DNA from 4 places in the Streptomyces sp. NPDC107500 genome. Region 2 is predicted to be linked to each of the others. Evidence: riboswitches for the same ligand, from Rfam matches in the RefSeq annotation. Region 2 holds a riboswitch; each other region holds the start of a gene.
What was found. A riboswitch is a leader RNA that binds a small molecule or an ion and turns the genes downstream of it on or off. The one in region 2 is predicted to bind cobalamin.
Positions count from the first base shown of each region.

Region 1: it holds a riboswitch for cobalamin, as region 2 does, so the genes downstream of both, metE (5-methyltetrahydropteroyltriglutamate--homocysteine S-methyltransferase) here and ACZ67M_RS12545 (ribonucleoside-diphosphate reductase subunit alpha) in region 2, are expected to answer to the same signal.
Region 3: it holds a riboswitch for cobalamin, as region 2 does, so the genes downstream of both, ACZ67M_RS10390 (energy-coupling factor ABC transporter permease) here and ACZ67M_RS12545 (ribonucleoside-diphosphate reductase subunit alpha) in region 2, are expected to answer to the same signal.
Region 4: it holds a riboswitch for cobalamin, as region 2 does, so the genes downstream of both, ACZ67M_RS18410 (ABC transporter substrate-binding protein) here and ACZ67M_RS12545 (ribonucleoside-diphosphate reductase subunit alpha) in region 2, are expected to answer to the same signal.

Region 1 covers NZ_JBVJPF010000007.1:453,137-457,294, reverse strand. The annotation lists gene metE (5-methyltetrahydropteroyltriglutamate--homocysteine S-methyltransferase) at 1-2,008, opposite strand, end outside; cobalamin riboswitch at 2,177-2,397, opposite strand; gene ACZ67M_RS28525 (hypothetical protein) at 2,471-2,905, opposite strand; gene ACZ67M_RS28520 (GNAT family N-acetyltransferase) at 3,077-4,006, shown strand; gene ACZ67M_RS28515 (TSUP family transporter) at 4,054-4,158, opposite strand, start outside.
Region 2 covers NZ_JBVJPF010000003.1:204,266-208,423, reverse strand. The annotation lists gene ACZ67M_RS12545 (ribonucleoside-diphosphate reductase subunit alpha) at 1-1,750, opposite strand, end outside; cobalamin riboswitch at 1,875-2,018, opposite strand; gene ACZ67M_RS12540 (GNAT family N-acetyltransferase) at 2,083-2,589, opposite strand; gene mctP (monocarboxylate uptake permease MctP) at 2,699-4,158, opposite strand, start outside.
Region 3 covers NZ_JBVJPF010000002.1:977,993-982,150, forward strand. The annotation lists gene ACZ67M_RS10380 (chloride channel protein) at 90-1,385, shown strand; gene ACZ67M_RS10385 (potassium channel family protein) at 1,382-1,927, shown strand; cobalamin riboswitch at 2,009-2,194, shown strand; gene ACZ67M_RS10390 (energy-coupling factor ABC transporter permease) at 2,225-2,932, shown strand; gene ACZ67M_RS10395 (energy-coupling factor ABC transporter substrate-binding protein) at 2,929-3,267, shown strand; gene cbiQ (cobalt ECF transporter T component CbiQ) at 3,268-4,017, shown strand; gene ACZ67M_RS10405 (ATP-binding cassette domain-containing protein) at 4,014-4,158, shown strand, end outside.
Region 4 covers NZ_JBVJPF010000004.1:426,584-430,741, forward strand. The annotation lists gene ACZ67M_RS18405 (FecCD family ABC transporter permease) at 1-878, opposite strand, end outside; gene ACZ67M_RS18410 (ABC transporter substrate-binding protein) at 875-1,963, opposite strand; cobalamin riboswitch at 2,027-2,212, opposite strand; gene ACZ67M_RS18415 (fasciclin domain-containing protein) at 2,282-2,941, opposite strand; gene ACZ67M_RS18420 (M56 family metallopeptidase) at 3,294-4,158, opposite strand, start outside.

The DNA.
Region 1 (4,158 bases), on a different contig from region 2:
CGATGGCCTGGACGATGTCGCCGAACTCCGCGTAGCACATGTGGGTGTGGATCTGGGTGTCCGGACGCACCCCGCTCGTGCTGAGCCGGAACGCCTCGGTCGCCCACGCCAGATAGGCGGCGTGGTCGGCGGCCCTCAGGGGCAGGGTCTCGCGCAGCGCGGGCTCGTCCACCTGGATGACCGAGGTGCCGGCGGCCTGGAGGTCGTTCACCTCGTCGCGCAGGGCGAGGGCGACCTGGCGGGCGGTGTCGCCGAGCGGCTGGTCGTCGCGGACGAAGGACCAGGCGAGCATGGTGACGGGCCCGGTGAGCATGCCCTTGACCGGGCGATCGCTCAGGGACTGGGCGTAGTTCGTCCAGCGCACCGTCATCGGCTGCGGGCGGGAGATGTCACCGGCCAGGACCGGCGGACGGACGTAGCGGGTGCCGTACGACTGGACCCAGCCGTGCTGGGTGGCGAGGTAGCCGGTCAGCTGCTCGGCGAAGTACTGGACCATGTCGTTGCGCTCGGGCTCGCCGTGCACCAGGACGTCGATACCGGTCTTCTCCTGGAAGGAGATGACCTCCTGGATCTCCGACCGGATGCGCTCCTCGTAACCGGCCGCGTCCAGGCGCCCGGCGCGCAGGTCGGCGCGCGCGGTGCGCAGCTCGGTGGTCTGCGGGAACGAGCCGATGGTGGTGGTCGGCAGCAGGGGCAGCCCGAGGTGGGCGCGCTGCGCCGCGGCCCGTTCGGCGTACGGCTGGGAACGGCGGGTGTCGGCGCTGGTCACGGCCTCCGCACGGGAGCGGACGGCAGGGTCGCGGGTGATGGGTGAGGTGGCCCGGGAGGCGAGGTCGGCACGGTTGGCGGCGAGTTCGCCGGTGATGCTGTCGGTGCCCTGGGCGAGGCCCCTGGCGAGCGTGGCGATCTCGGAGGTCTTCTGCCGGGCGAACGCGAGCCAGCGCAGGATCTGCGGGTCGATGTCCCGCTCGAGGGACGCGTCCAGCGGGACGTGCAGCAGGGAGCAGGAGGCGGAGACGTCGACACGGTCGGCGAGCCCGAGAAGGGTGCCGAGTGTGGTCAGGGACTTCTGCAGATCGTTGATCCAGATGTTGCGGCCGTTGACCACACCGGCGACCAGGCGCTTGCCGGGCAGTCCACCGACGGCGGCGAGCGCGTCGAGGTTGGCGGCGGCGGCCTCGGTGAAGTCCAGCGCCAGCCCGTCCACCGGTGCCTTGGCCAGCATCGGCAGGGCGTCGCCGAGCCGGTCGAAGTACGAGGCGACCAGCAGCTTCGGACGGTCGGACAGGGCGCCGAGATCACGGTAGGCGCGCTCCGCCGCGTTCAGCTCGGCCGGGGTGCGGTCCTGCACCAGGGCGGGTTCGTCGAGCTGGACCCATTCGGCGCCGGCCGCACGCAGGTCGGCGAGGACCTCGGCGTACACGGGAAGCAGCCGGTCCAGGAGCGTGAGCGGCTCGAAGTCCGCGGGCACGCCGGGAGCGGGCTTGGCGAGCAGCAGGTACGTGACGGGGCCGACCAGGACCGGACGGGCGGTGAGGCCCTCGGCGAGAGCCTCCTTCAGCTCGGCGACCTGCTTGGTGGAGTCGGCCGTGAAGACGGTGCCGGGACCGAGTTCGGGGACGAGGTAGTGGTAGTTCGTGTCGAACCACTTGGTCATCTCCAGCGGCGCCACGTCCTGGGTGCCGCGGGCCATCGCGAAGTAGCCGTCCGTCGCGTCGGCGGCGACGGCGGCGCGGTGCCGTTCGGGGATCGCGCCGACCATGACCGTGGTGTCGAGGACGTGGTCGTAGTACGAGAAGTCACCGGTGGGCACCTCGTGGATGCCGGCGTCGGCGAGCTGCCGCCGGTTGTCGCGCCGGAGTTCGGCGGCGGTGGCGTGGAGGGCGTCGGCGTTGACGCGGCCCTTCCAGTAGCCCTCGATGGCCTTCTTCAGTTCACGGTTCTGACCCTGGCGGGGGTAGCCGTACACGGTGGCCCGTGCTGCCGCGGCTGCGGACTTCGCTGTCACGGAGATCTCCTTCGCGAGATGAGTCCCTGAGATCCCGGGGACGGAACGAGAGCGCGAAGGTCGTGGCCGGCCGGACGGTGACGACCCCGCGCGGCAAAGGCACGGCCGTTCCGTCTGGTGCACGCCGACCCGCCCTCGAGGTCACCGGGATGTCCGCGCGCGGAACGGTCCGCACGCGGGCAGTTGGCAGGTCTTCGGACTCGCGGGCACGCCCTCCGTCCGGAGGACACCTACTGGCCGTCGCTTCCCGGGCCCGGTACGTCGGACCCAGTGCGTATGACGGCGGTCGTTCCCGCTCACCGCTGCGGGGCAGTCCCGGATTCCCACCGGGTTCCCTCTTACGACACCCCGCCTGGCGGACGGGGCGAACCAGCTGCACCGTTCACCCTACCGGGGACCACCCCGGAATCGTCCGGACGCGTCCGGCATGCGGACGGTGCGACGGGACACGCCGTCGGCGGACTACTGCTGGGCCCAGGTGCTCCGGTCCTGCCCCGGCGCGTCGGCGTGCCGCGGGCAGGCCGTGTCGTGCGCCGAGCCCAGCGAGGTCCACCACACCTCGCAGCAGTCGCCGCCCACGGCGACCCGGGCGGCGGCGGGACGGGTGCACTCCTGGCCGTGCACGGCGCCGTCGGAGTGCCGCCAGAAGGCGCAGCAGGGGGCGAGAGGGACCGGCTGCCGGTGAGGCGGGCGGGCCAGGAGTTCGGCCCGGCGCGCCAGGACCGTCCGCCGCCGGTGCTCGGCTCCCTCCCGGGCCGCGCACCAGGCCATGACCGCCGCGGCGTAGAGACCGGGCAGGGCGAGCCAGGGGTGGTGGCTGCCCCCGTACCAGGCGGCGGCGAGCAGGAGAACGGCGGCGGCACGGCACCCGCGTGCGGTGCGCAGGCTCGGTGTCACAGGAGACTCCCGTGGTCGGCGACGGAGAAGGTCCTCAGGACCCCCGTATGCCCGCGGTTCGCGGACCTACGTCCACCAATCGCGCCGGTCCGCGCCCGGGCGGGGCCCGAGCCGCGTGGCGGGGCGGAAATTCCGTTGCGGGTGCCCGCCGGTGCCCCCGATTCTGCTCTCATGTCCACCGCCGACCTGCGGCCGGCCACCCTTGCCGACGCGCCCGCCATCACCCAGCTCCTCAACGAGATCGACCGGATCGAGATCGGCCGCCCCGAGACCGACCAGCACACCGTCGAGGCCGACCTGAAGCATCCCGAGACGGATCTGACCCGCGACTCGTGGCTCGCCTTCGACGGCGGCCGGCTGGTGGCCTACGGGCTGCTGTGGGACGAGTCCGGCGGCGAGCGCGTGGACATCGACCACTACGTGCTCCCCGACCACCAGGGCACCGGCCTGCGGCTGCTGGCCGCCATGGAGGACCGCGCCCTCGCCAAGGCACGGGCCAACGGGGCCGCTCGGGCCGTCGTCCACCTGCACCTCAACGCCCGGCCCACGACCGACACGGCGCTCCTCGCGGAACGGGGCTGGCGGGTCGTCCGGTCCCACCACGTCCTGCGCCGGGCGGTGGACCCGGCGGCCGACCTGCCGCCGCGGGCCCCGGCCGGGGTGGCCGTGCGCGCCTGCGCGACGGAGGCGGACCGTGTCCGGGTGCACGAGCTGTACCAGCAGGCGTTCGCCTCCCACTTCGACTTCCAGCCGCGTCCGTACCGGCTCTGGCTCAGCGACATCGACGCCGAGGGGCTCGACTGGTCCCTGGTGTGGATCGCCGCCACCGACGACCTGGGGGACGCCGGTTTCCTGCTGGCCCGGGACGACCGCGAGGCCATGGGCTGGATCCGCGCCCTCGGCGTGCTGGACGCGGCACGGGGGAGGGGCCTGGGCGGATTCCTCCTGCGGCACGCCTTCGCGCACTTCGCCGCGCGGGGCCGGGACACGGTGGGGCTCGGGGTCGACACGGCCAACGCCACCGGCGCTCCGCGCCTCTACGGCCGCAACGGCATGACCGTCCACTTCGCGGTCGACACCTGGGAGGCAGTCATCGGCTGACGCCCGGTGCGGCACCGGGCGGCGGTCCGCGGCGTCGGCCCGGCGCGTCAGACAACCATCGCGACCGTCACCGCGCCGAGCAGCGCCACGTACGTCCACGCGTGGGCGCGGTCCGGGATGCGGGGCGGGCGGCGCCGCAGCACCGCGATCAC
Region 2 (4,158 bases):
CGGGGTGCAGCACGCCCCGCGCGGTACGGGTCTTCTCCCAGGCCGGCAGCGGGCCGTTGCGCTCGGCGAGGTCGGTGGACGTCTCGTACGCGGCGAGCATGATCCGCTCGGCGACGCGGGTGGAGAGGGCCTTCGCCTCGGGCGAGTCGAAGGGCAGGCGCAGCTGGAAGAAGACGTCCTGGAGGCCCATCGCGCCCAGGCCCACCGGGCGCCAGCGGGAGTTGGAGCGGCCCGCCTGCTCGGTCGGGTAGAAGTTGATGTCGACGACCCGGTCCAGGAAGGTGACGGCGGTGCGGACGGTGGCGTCCAGCCGCTCCCAGTCGATGTCGCCCTTCGCCACGTCGACGAAGGCGCCGAGGTTGACCGAGCCCAGGTTGCAGACCGCGGTCTCGCCGTCGTCCGTGACCTCCAGGATCTCCGTGCAGAGGTTGGAGGAGTGGATGACGTTGCCCGGCTCGGCCGTCTGGTTGGCGGTGCGGTTGGCGGTGTCCTTGAAGGTCATCCAGCCGTTGCCGGTCTGCGCGAGGGTGCGCATCATGCGGCCGTACAGCTCGCGGGCGGGCAGGGTCCTGCGGGCGAGCCCGGCTGCCTCGGCGGCGCGGTAGGCGGCGTCGAACTCCGCGCCGTACAGGTCGGTCAGCTCGGGCACGTCGGCGGGCGAGAACAGCGACCACTGGCCGTCGGCGTCCACGCGGCGCATGAACTCGTCCGGGATCCAGTGCGCCAGGTTCAGGTTGTGGGTGCGTCGGGCGTCCTCGCCGGTGTTGTCCCGCAGCTCCAGGAACTCCTCGATGTCCGCGTGCCAGGTCTCCAGGTAGACCGCCGCCGCGCCCTTGCGCCGGCCGCCCTGGTTCACGGCCGCCACCGAGGCGTCCAGCGTCTTCAGGAACGGGACGATGCCGTTGGAGTGCCCGTTGGTGCCGCGGATCAGGGAGCCGCGGGAGCGGACGCGGGAGTAGGCGATGCCGATGCCGCCGGCGTGCTTGGAGAGCCGGGCGACCTGGTGGAGGCGGTCGTAGAGGGAGTCCAGCTCGTCCTTGGGGGAGTCCAGGAGGTAGCAGGACGACATCTGGGCGTGCCGGGTGCCCGAGTTGAACAGGGTGGGGGAGGAGGGCAGGTAGTCGAGGCGGCTCATCAGGCCGTAGAGCGCGGTGACCTCGTCCACGGAGCGTGAGGTGTCGTCCTCGGCGAGGCCGGCGGCGACCCGCAGCATGAAGTGCTGGGGCGTCTCGACGACCTTGCGGGTGATCGGGTGCCGCAGCAGGTAGCGGCTGTGCAGGGTGCGCAGTCCGAAGTAGCCGAAGCGGTCGTCGGCGGCCCGGTCGATCGTCGCGTCCAGCCGGTCCGCGTGCTGCCGCACGAACTCGGCGGTGCGGTCGGCGATCAGGCCCTCGCGGTGGCCGGTGGCGACCGACTCGGTGAAGGACGTGACGCCCTGGGAGGCGGCCTCCGCGCGGATGGAGATGGTCAGCAGCCGGGCGGCGAGGCGGGAGTAGACCGGGTCCTCGGAGATGAGACCGGCCGCCGCCTCCGTGGCCAGCTCGCGCAGCTCGGCCTCGTCCGCGTGGGCGGACCGGCCGCGCAGCGCGGCGGCGGCGACCCGGCCGGGGTCGGCGTCGGGGAGGTCGGCGGTCAGCTCGGTCAGGGTCCGCAGCAGGGCGGCACCGGGTCCGTCGGACTCCTCGGTCACCGGCATCGCTGAAGTCGTCACCGGGGTCGCTGCGGCCGGATCGGCTGGCGCGATGGTCACGTGGGGGCACTCCCTCGCTCGGCACGGGGCCTGGCGGAGGGCAGGAGGCAGCACACGAGCGCACGCGGCGTCGCGTCCACCGGCCCACTCCACGAGGCCCGGACGTCATGGCACCCGGGCCGGGAGGCCGGGCGCACCGTCGGCAGGTCCTCGGACTGGACACGCGGGCACGGACGCCCGGGGGCGTACGGATGCACGCATGTACACCGTTGCGGGACAGTTCCGGATTCGCACCGGATTCCCCTGCGGCGACAGCGAGCACGAGCATACATCTTGTGCCGGGCTCCGCCAGCACCCCCAGATGTTGTGTCCGTGAGCGTGTCGGAGCGGTGTCAGAGCGTCAGTTCGTAGGCGAGCAGAGTGAGGTCGTCCAGCTCCGGCAGGGGGTTCCAGTCGCGGTCCGGGGAACGCGTGAAACCCAGGCGCGCGTAGATGCGGTGGGCGCTGTGCATGGTGCGCTGGGTGGACAGCACGACCCGCGCGCAGCCCGGCACGGACCGGGCGCGGTCGACGCAGGCCCGCACCAGTGCCTCGCCGGCGCCGCGTCCGCGCGCCTCGCGGGCGACGGCGAGCATGCGTATCTCGGCCTCGCCGGGCCGGGCGATGTCCGCCATCGGGCCGCCGCTGGGCACGAAGGTGACGCCGCCGAGTACCCCGCCGTCGGCCGCGGCGACCAGCACCTCGGCGGCGGCCGCCCGCTTGGCCACGGCGCGCAGCTCGTGGAGGTAGGCGTCGTCCCCGCCGAAGTCGAGGAGGCCGTCGCGCAGGTAGGCCTGTGCGGTGATCTCGCCGAGGGTGTCGTACTCCTCGGCCGTCGCCCGCCGGATCACGAAGTCCATGTCCCCGAGTGTGCCCGACGGGTACGACAGCGGGCCGCCGGATTTCTCCGGCGGCCCGCTGAGGAAGAAGACCTTCACCAGGACCTCTGGGAAGGCCTCTACGAAGGACCTAGTGCGAGGTGCCCGCCGTGGCCGGCGGCAGTTCGACCTCGACGCCCGGGTCGCCCGCGTCCGCCGTGTAGTCGCTCGGCTTGGTCTCGTCGACGCCGTCGGGCGCCTTGACCGCCCGCAGGACGAAGGTCAGGACCACGGTGACCAGGATGTTCAGCACGAAGGCGGTGAGACCGATGTAGCCGATCTCGCCGATGCCGGGGATCTCGTCGGAGGAGCCGCCGAAGTGCTTCTGCGTCGGCGAGGCCACACCGTACGCGGCGACCGTGCCGTAGACCATGCCGACCGCCCAGCCGCCGAGCAGCGCCCAGCGGTGGAACCAGCGGGTGAACAGGCCGCCCACCAGGGCAGGGAAGGTCTGGAGGATCCAGATGCCGCCGAGCAGCTGGAAGTTGATCGCGACCGTCTTGTCCATGCCGAGGACGAAGACCAGCGCGCCCACCTTCACCAGCAACGACACCAGCTTGGAGACCTTGGTCTCCTGGGCCGGGGTGGCGTCCGGCTTGATGAAGTCCTTGTAGATGTTGCGGGTGAAGAGGTTCGCCGCCGCGATCGACATGATCGCCGCCGGCACCAGCGCGCCGATGCCGATGGCCGCGAAGGCCACGCCCGCGAACCAGTCCGGGAACATGTTCTCGAACAGCTGCGGGATCGCCAGCTGCCCGTTCTCCACCTTGACGCCCGCCGCGATCGCCATGAAGCCCAGCAGCGCGAGCAGACCCAGCATCAGCGAGTACAGCGGCAGGATCGTGGTGTTGCGCCGGATCACCTCACGGCTGCGCGAGGACAGCGTCGCGGTGATCGAGTGCGGGTACATGAAGAGCGCCAGGGCCGAGCCGAGCGCCAGCGTGGCGTACGTCCACTGCCCGCCGTGGTTGGGCACCAGGCCGCCGTTGCCCGACGCGGTGAACTTGTCGTTCGCCGCGGCGAAGATGTCGTCGAAGCCGCCCAGCTTGATCGGGATGTAGATGATCGCCACCGCGATCACGATGTAGATCAGCGTGTCCTTGACGAACGCGATCAGCGCGGGCGCGCGCAGCCCCGACGAGTAGGTGTACGCCGCCAGCACGCCGAACGCGATCAGCAGCGGCAGGTCCTTGATGAACCAGTTGGTGTCCTCGCCGCCGCCGACGCCCATCACGTCGAGCACGGCCTGGATGCCGACCAGCTGGAGCGCGATGTACGGCATCGTCGCGAGGATGCCGGTGACGGCGACCGCCAGCGACAGCCCCTTCGAGCCGAACCGTCCGCGCACGAAGTCCGAGGTCGTCACGTAACCGTGCTTGTGCGAGACCGACCACAGGCGCGGCAGGAAGGTGAAGATCAGCGGGTAAACGAGGATCGTGTACGGCACCGCGAAGAAGCCGGCCGCGCCCGCCGCGTAGATCGCCGCCGGGACGGCCACGAAGGTGTACGCGGTGTACAGGTCGCCGCCCAGCAGGAACCAGGTGACCCAGG
Region 3 (4,158 bases), on a different contig from region 2:
CCGCGGGAGCGGACGAAGGAGGGCACGTGACGAGTCGGCCGGCGCCGGCGAACGCCGTCCCGGGCCGGGCCGAGCAGTCGCTGCGGCAGATGCTGCTGAGCCCCGGCTACCGGCGGCTGTTGCTGCTGTGCGTGCTGCTGGGGGTGCCGATCGCGCTGGCCTGCTTCTTCTTCGTCGGCCTCCAGCACCAGTTGCAGCACTGGGTGTGGACCTCGCTGCCCGAGGCGGCCGGTTACGACACCCCGCCCTGGTGGTGGCCGCTGCCCGCGCTGGTGCTGGCCGGGCTGATCCTCGCGCCGATCGTGACCCGGATGCCGGGCGCGGGCGGGCATCTGCCGGTGAACGGCCTGGGCGGGCCGCCCGTCGGACCCAAGGCGCTGCCGGGCGCGGTCCTGGCCGCGCTGGCGACGCTGCCCCTCGGTGTGGTGCTGGGTCCCGAGGCCCCGCTCATGGCGGTCGGCAGCGGACTCGCGCTGCTGGCGGTGCGGCGGCGGGCGGGAGCGGGCGGCGACCAGCGGGCCGGGGCGATCCTCGCGACGGCCGGCTCCACCGCCGCCATCTCCACCATCCTCGGCGGTCCGGTGGCCGCGGCCGTCCTGCTCATCGAGGGCGCGGGGCTGGCCGGGGCGCAGATGGTGGTCCTGCTGCTGCCCTGTCTGCTGGCCAGCGCCACCGGCTCGCTGGTCTTCACCGGCTTCGGTCAGTGGACCGGACTGAAGATCGGCGCGCTCGCCCTGCCCGACCTGCCGCCGGCCGCCAACCCGGACGCGGGCGACTTCCTGTGGGGCATCCCGACGGCGGCGCTGATCGCCGTACTGATCACGCTGGCCCGTGAGCTGGGGCACCGCACCGTCTCGTGGACGCGCCGGCACACGGCCGTGCGCACGGTCGCCTGCGCCACCGCGGTCGGGGTGTGCGTCGCCGCGTACGCGCTGATCACCGGCCGCTCCCCGGCCGAGGCGGCACTCTCCGGGCAGGCCGCGCTCGCCCAGCTCGCGGCCGACCCGCACGCCTGGCCGGTGGGCGCGCTGATCGCCCTGGTCGCGTGCAAGGGGCTGGCCTGGGGCATCGCGCTGGGCAGCCTGCGCGGCGGTCCGATCTTCCCGTCCGTGCTGCTGGGCACGGCGACGGCGATGGCCTGTTCCGGGCTGCCCGGCTTCGGCGTGACCCCCGCGCTCGCCCTCGGCATCGCCGCCGCGGCGGCCGCCGTGACGGGGCTGCCGCTGTCCAGCGCGGTCCTCGCGGTACTGCTGACGGGCGGGGACGCGTACGACCAGATGCCGCTGATCGTCACCGCGTCGGTGGTCTCCTTCGTCGTCTCCCAGCTCGTGCGCCGGACGGAACCGGAGGCGGCCCACGCCCCGACGACGGGAACGACCGGGTGACGGAGCGCCGCACCGTACGGACCCGTTCCGCCTGGCGCGCCGCCCGGCCCTGGGCCGTACGCGTCTGCGTCGCGGTGGCCGTGGTGGTGGCCTACTTCCTGCTCCCCCTCGACCATCTGGGGCCGCACCGGCCGGTGCTGAGCTGGGTGCTGTGCGCTCTGCTGCTGGCCGTCGTGGCCGCGCTGCTGCTCCGGCAGATCCACCACGTCCTCGTGGACCGGCCCGAGACCAAGCCCGGCATGGTCATCACCCTGCTCATCATCCTGTCCGTGCACATCTTCTCGGCCACGTACTACGCCCTGGCCAAGGAGCCGGGCGAGTTCACCGGCCTGCACACCCGTGTCGACGCGCTCTACTTCACGGTGGTCACCCTCGCCACGGTCGGGTACGGGGACATCACGCCCAGCGGGCAGTCCGCCCGGATCGTGACGATGCTCCAGATCGCCTACAGCTTCGTCTTCCTCACCGCCGCCGCGACCGCGCTCAGCACGCGGGCGCGCGCGATGGTGGTGCGGCGCACGGAACGGGACCGGACCGGCTGAGGGCGACGTCTCCGCAGCCCAGGGCCGGTCGTCCGGATACCCGCCGGCCGGGGCCCGCTTGTCACCGCACCGGTGGGAGCACTACTGTCGCCACGCCTTGGTGAACGGGAAATCCGGTGTGATGCCGGTGCGGCCCTCGCCACTGTGAATCGGGAAGTCCGGCTCCGGCCCCTCGTGGGCAGCCACTGGATCCTTGTGATCCGGGAAGGCGTTGCCCGGACTGCGTTACCCGTCAGCCAGGAGACCGGCCAAGGCGCGTCGTCCATCCACGAGGTGCTGGAGAGGGTCTGCTGAGCCATGCACATAGCCGAGGGCTTTCTGCCACCGGCGCACGCGATCGCCTGGGGTGTCGCGTCCGCGCCGTTCGTCGTCCACGGAGTCCGGTCACTCACCCGTGAGGTCAGGGAGCACCCGGAGAGCACGCTGCTCCTCGGCGCCTCCGGTGCCTTCACGTTCGTCCTGTCGGCCCTGAAACTGCCCTCCGTCACCGGGAGCTGCTCCCATCCGACCGGCACCGGTCTGGGCGCCATCCTCTTCCGGCCGCCGATCATGGCGGTACTGGGCACCATCACCCTGCTCTTCCAGGCGCTGCTGCTCGCCCACGGCGGGCTGACCACGCTGGGCGCCAACGTCTTCTCGATGGCGATCGTCGGTCCCTGGGCCGGGTACGGCGTCTACCGGCTGCTGCGCCGTTACGACGTGCCGCTGATGGTCGCCGTGTTCTTCGCCGCCTTCGTCGCCGACCTGTCCACCTACTGCGTGACCAGCGTGCAGCTGGCGCTGGCCTTCCCGGACCCGAGCAGCGGATTCACCGGCGCCCTCGGCAAGTTCGGTTCCATCTTCGCCGTCACGCAGATCCCGCTCGCGGTCAGCGAGGGCCTGCTCACGGTGATCGTGATGCGGCTGCTGGTGCAGTCCAGCAAGGGCGAACTGACCCGGCTGGGCGTACTGCTGACCCGGTCCGGCAAGACCCCGTCCGACGAGCAGGAGGCGGTGGCCCGATGACCCGCAACGCGAAGATCAACGCCCTGCTGCTGCTCGCCGTGGCCGCGCTCGCGGTGCTGCCGCTGGTGCTGGGGCTCGGCGACCACAAGGAGGAGCCGTTCGCCGGCGCGGACGCGGAGGCGGAGACGGCGATCACGGAGATCGAGCCGGACTACGAGCCGTGGTTCTCGCCGCTGTACGAACCGCCGTCCGGGGAGATCGAGTCGGCGCTGTTCGCGGTGCAGGCCGCGCTCGGCGCGGGCGTGCTGGCGTACTACTTCGGTGTGCGCCGAGGCCGGCGGCAGGGCGAGGAGCGCGCGGCGGCGGCACTGCGGGACACCCCCGAAGGGGACTGAGTGCTGCCGATCGACGCGGCGGCCCACAGCAGCCGGTGGCGCCGCCGCCACCCCGTGGACAAGGCCGTGCTCGGTCTCGGCCTGACCGTGCTCGCGATCTCGCTGCCGCCCTGGCCGGGCGCGGCGCTGGTGCTGGTGACGGCGCTTGCGGTGCTGCTCGGCCCGGCGGGGGTGCCCGGACGGCGGCTGTGGCGGGCGTACCGGGTGCCGTTGGGCTTCTGTGTGACGGGCGCGCTGCCGCTGCTCGTCCAGGTCGGGGGCGCGGACGGGTTTCTGACGGTGGCGCAGGGCGGGCCGGTGCGCGCCGGTGAGCTGCTGCTGCGGACCTCGGCGGCCTCGCTCGGGGTGCTGCTGTTCGCGTTCACCACGCCGATGTCGGACCTGCTGCCCCGGCTGGTGCGGGCGGGGGTGCCCGCGCCGGTCGTGGACGTGGCGCTGGTGACGTACCGGATGAGTTTCCTGCTGCTGGACTCGGTGCGCCGCATCCGGGAGGCGCAGGCGGCGCGGCTCGGGCACACCACCCGGGCCGCGACCTGGCGTTCGCTGGGCGGGCTCGGCGCCACGGCCTTCGTGCGGGCCTTCGACCGGGCGGCGCGGCTCCAGTCCGGGCTCGCGGGCCGCGGCTACGACGGCACCCTGCGGGTCCTGGTGCCCGAGGCCCGCGTCTCCGTGGCCTTCACGGCGGCGAGCGGCGCGCTGCTGGCGGCACTGGCCGCCCTCACCCTCGTACTGGAAGGGCCGTTGTCGTGAAGGGAACGAGCGAGGCCACGGCTCAGGCGCTGGTCGCCCTGCGGGGTGCGGCCTTCGCCTACGAGGAGGGCCCGGACGTGCTGGCCGGGCTGGACTTCTCGGTGCGCGAGGGTCGGGCGCTGGCGATCCTCGGCCGCAACG
Region 4 (4,158 bases), on a different contig from region 2:
ACGAAGCCGATGGCACCGGCCGAGGCGACCAGGGCGGCGGTGAGCAGGGCGGTGGCGCACAGCAGGATTAGCCGGGTGCGGGCCACGTGGACGCCGAGGGTGGCCGCGGCGTCCTGGCCGAAGGCGAAGGCGTCCAGCGTCCTGCCGTGGCCGAGGCACACGGCGAGGACCAGCAGCAGGACCGCCGTACCGGTCCACACGTCCGTCCAGCCGGCCCCGCCGAGCGAGCCGAGCAGCCAGAAGAGCACCCCGCGGGTGGTCTCGGAGTCGGCCGCGGTCATCACCACGAAGGAGGTGAGCGAGGAGAACAGCTGCATCGCCGCCACTCCCGCGAGGACCACGCGGTCGGGGGTGCCGCCGAGGCTGTGGCTGAGCAGCATCACCAGCGCGAAGGAGCACACCGCGCCGAGGAACGCCCCGCCGGGGACGGACAGTGCGCCGCCGCCCACGCCGAGCACGACGACCAGGACGGCGCCGGTCGAGGCACCGGAGGAGACGCCGAGCACGAAGGGGTCGGCGAGCGGGTTGCGCAGCAGGGACTGGAGGACGGCGCCGCACACGGCGAGTCCGGCGCCGCACACCGCGGCGAGCAGGGTCCGGGGCAGCCGCAGGTCCCAGACGATGCCGTCGCGGATGGGGGTGACGTCGGCGGCGGGGCCCGCGCCGAGGTGGGCGACGATGACGGACCACACGTCGGCCACGCCGATGTCCGCCGGGCCGATGGTCACGGCGACGGCCACGGAGGCGCACAGGGCGACGACGCCGGTCAGCGCCCACAGGGGGTAGGCACGGCGGCCGGTTGCCGTGCGTATGCCCGGGGCCGGCCGCTCCTCGGACGCGGCCCGCTTCTCGGATGCCGCCCGGCTCGCGGACGTCACTTGGTGAGGCCGTACTCGCGCAGCGCGGCCGCCACCTGTTCGACGCCCTCGACGGTGCGGATGGTGGGGTTCATGGCCTGTCCGCTGAGCAGGACGTACCGCTTCTCGCGGACGGCCGTCATGTTCCGGGTGACGGGGTCGGACTCCAGGAACTCGATCTTCTTCGCGGCGGTCTCGGCCGTCTGCGACTTGCGGGTGAGGTCGCCGAGGACGAGGACGTCGGGGTCGCGGTCGGCGACGGTCTCCCAACCGACCTGCGGCCATTCGTCGTGGGTGTCGTCCATGGCGTTCTTCGCCCCGACCGCGCGGGTCATGACGCCGGGGGCGCCGCAGCAGCCGCCCATGTAGGGCGACGTGGAGTTGGCGAACCAGTACATGAGGGTGGCGTCGGACGCGTCGACGCCGGACGTCGCCTTCTTCACCCGGGCCTTCAGGTCGGCGACCAGCTTCTCGCCGCGTTCCTCGACGTCGAACAGCCGGGCCAGGTCGCGGACCTCGCGGTAGACGGTGTCCATGGTGAAGGGCTCGCTGCGGACGCCGTCGCCGTCGCCGCTGTTGTCCTTGCCGACGCAGTCGGACGGGGAGAGGTAGGCCGGCACGCCGAGTTCGCCGAACTGCTCGGGGGTGGCCACTCCCCCGGTACCCAGGGTGGAGGCGAAGGAGGCGGCGACGAAGTCGGGTTCGGCGTCCAGGACCGTCTCGAAGGACGGCATGTCGTCGGCGATGCGGGGCACACCCGCGTTCGCCTTCCCCAGCCCCTTCATCACCGGGTCGGTCCACGTGGCGGTGCCCGCCATGCGGTCGGCCAGGCCGAGGGAGAGCAGGATCTCGGTGGTGCCCTGGTTGAGGGAGACCGCTCGCTGCGGAGGTGCGGCGACCTCGACCTCGCGGCCGCAGTCACGGACGGTGCGCGGGTAGCCGGCCGCGTCCTGCGCCGCGGAGTCGTCGCCGGTGTCCGTCCCGGAACCGCAGCCGGCGGCCAGCAGGGCGCCGGCCAGGAGCGGCACCAGGCCGCGGAGGGCGCGTCGGGAGGCGGGGAGGCGTCGGAGGCCGACGGGGCGCGTTGCGCGCGAGGAGGCGGGCAAGGGGAATCCTCTGGCGTCGAGGGCTCGTACGCGAAGCCCGTTCGTACGGTGCGTCCCGCGCCGTACGCGGCGCGGGTGCCAGCAGGTCTTCGGACTCGGGATCGACCGGGCGGGACGCCTTCCCGGGCGGCCTCCGCCGCCCAGTGGCCCGTGTCCCGCCCGTCACCCTCACCGCTGCGCGTCAGCTCCGGATTCGCACCGGATTCCCTGACCCACCAGGTGGGTTCGACTGGCTTCCGCAAGCTACCACAGGGCCCTCACGCCGCCGGGGGCGGGCGGCCTCCTCACCCGCCCCCGGCGCCAAGGCGCCGGACCGCGTCAGCTCTTGGGCATCAGGACGCTGTCGATGATGTAGACGTTGGCGTTGGCGGTCTTGACGTTGCCGCAGACCACGTTGGCGGAGTCGTTGACCTTGTAGGCCTCGTCCGAGCCGGAGGTGGTGAGCTTGGACTTCTGCAGGGTGTCGAAGGAGCCGTTCTCCAGGTCCTTGGGGGCGAGCTTCTGGCCCACGACGTGGTAGGTCAGGATGTCGGTGAGCATCGCCTTGTCGTTGAGGACCTTGTCCAGGTCGGCCTTCGGAATCTTGGCGAAGGCGTCGTTGGTCGGCGCGAACACCGTGATGTTCTCGGCGTTGTTGAGGGTGTCGACCAGACCGGCCTTCTTCACCGCCGACACCAGCGTGGACAGGGCCGGGTTGTTCGAGGCGGCGGTGGCGACCGGGTCCTTCGCCATGCCGTCGAACGAACCGGCGCCCTCCTTCGGCACGGTGGAGCAGGCCGGGCCGAAGGGCTCGTCGGCGCCGGACATGCCGCCCGAGGTGTCCTCGGACTTGTCGTCGGTGGCCGCGGGGGCCGAGGACTCGGCCTGCGCGGAGTCCGAGGAGCCGCTGTCGCCGTCGTCGGAACAGGCGGCCAGCGACAGGGGCAGGACGGCGGCCGCGACGACGGCGACGGCGGAACGACGGATACGGGCGTTCATGGATATCTCCCTGCAAATCGGCAGCACTGAGGCAGCGCTGATGTAGTGATGTGGAGCGATGGTGTGATCTGAAGCGTGGTGCGCGTCGAGGTGGAGCGATGGTCCGCTCGGTGAGCTGTCCGCCCGGTGGGCGGTTCCTATATGCGTGGAGGCCGAGCCGCCCTGCGTATCGCAGGCAGGGAGCGCAGGCGGGCGGTCCGCTGTCGGTGTGGTCCCGGTTCTTCCCTCACACGGGGAATCCGGAGCAGGGCGGCTTCCGGATTGGCCGGTCACCCGATCGAGTGGGGAAGTTTCTCGGGCACCTCTGTGAACAGGGGTTTTCCCTGGAGGGTGCCGTCGACGTGACGGGGACTCAGAGCGGGGTGGCGGCCCGCAGGATGAGGAACATGGTGACGGCGGAGTTCGCCGACGACATCGCCGACACGGCCGTTCCGGCGGCCGCGGCCCACGCGGCCAGCCCCACCGAGGTGAACAGCGAGGGCCAGGTGCGGACGGCGGGCGCTGGACCCAGCAGGGCCGCCACCCGGCGCGGCACGGGCCCGGGCGCCGCGAGGCCGGCCAGGGTCGCGACCGGGGTGCCCCGGGAGACGAGGGCCGCCTTGCCGATCGCGGTCGCCACCGCGCGACGGTCGCCGACAGCCTTCGCGGCCTCCTCGTCGGCCCAGCGTTCCGCCGTGTAGGAGACGGCGGTGCGCAGGGGGCGCAGGAACGGGTTGGCCAGCCCGGCGAGCCGGACGGCCAGCAGGAAGCGGTGGTGGCGGGCGGCGAGGTGGGCCCGCTCGTGGGCGAACAGCGCCCGCCGCTCGGCCGGTTCGAGGCAGTCGAGCAGTGCGGTGGTGACCACCACCCGGTCCCGGTCTCCGCCGGGCAGCGCGTACGCGTAGGGCACGTCGTCCGGCAGTACGGCCACGCCGGTGCCCCGCAGTCCGGCGAGGGCGCGGTGGGCCCGGCGACGCACCCGGCCGTGCCGCCACAGCGCCCGGGCCGAGACCAGGAGAACGGCGCACAGTGCGGGAATCGCCGCCTTGCCGACGACCTCGTCGTAGGGCACCGCCGCCCGCACCTCGGGGTCCGACCAGCCGTCGGGCAGCGGGTTGCCGGGCAGTTGCGCGGTGCCGACCACCATCACCAGCGCCAGGCACACGGTGCTGCACAGCGCCATGACGGCGGCGACGGCGGTGAGCAGCCTGGTCGCGGTGCGCGGGTGCAGACGCTGC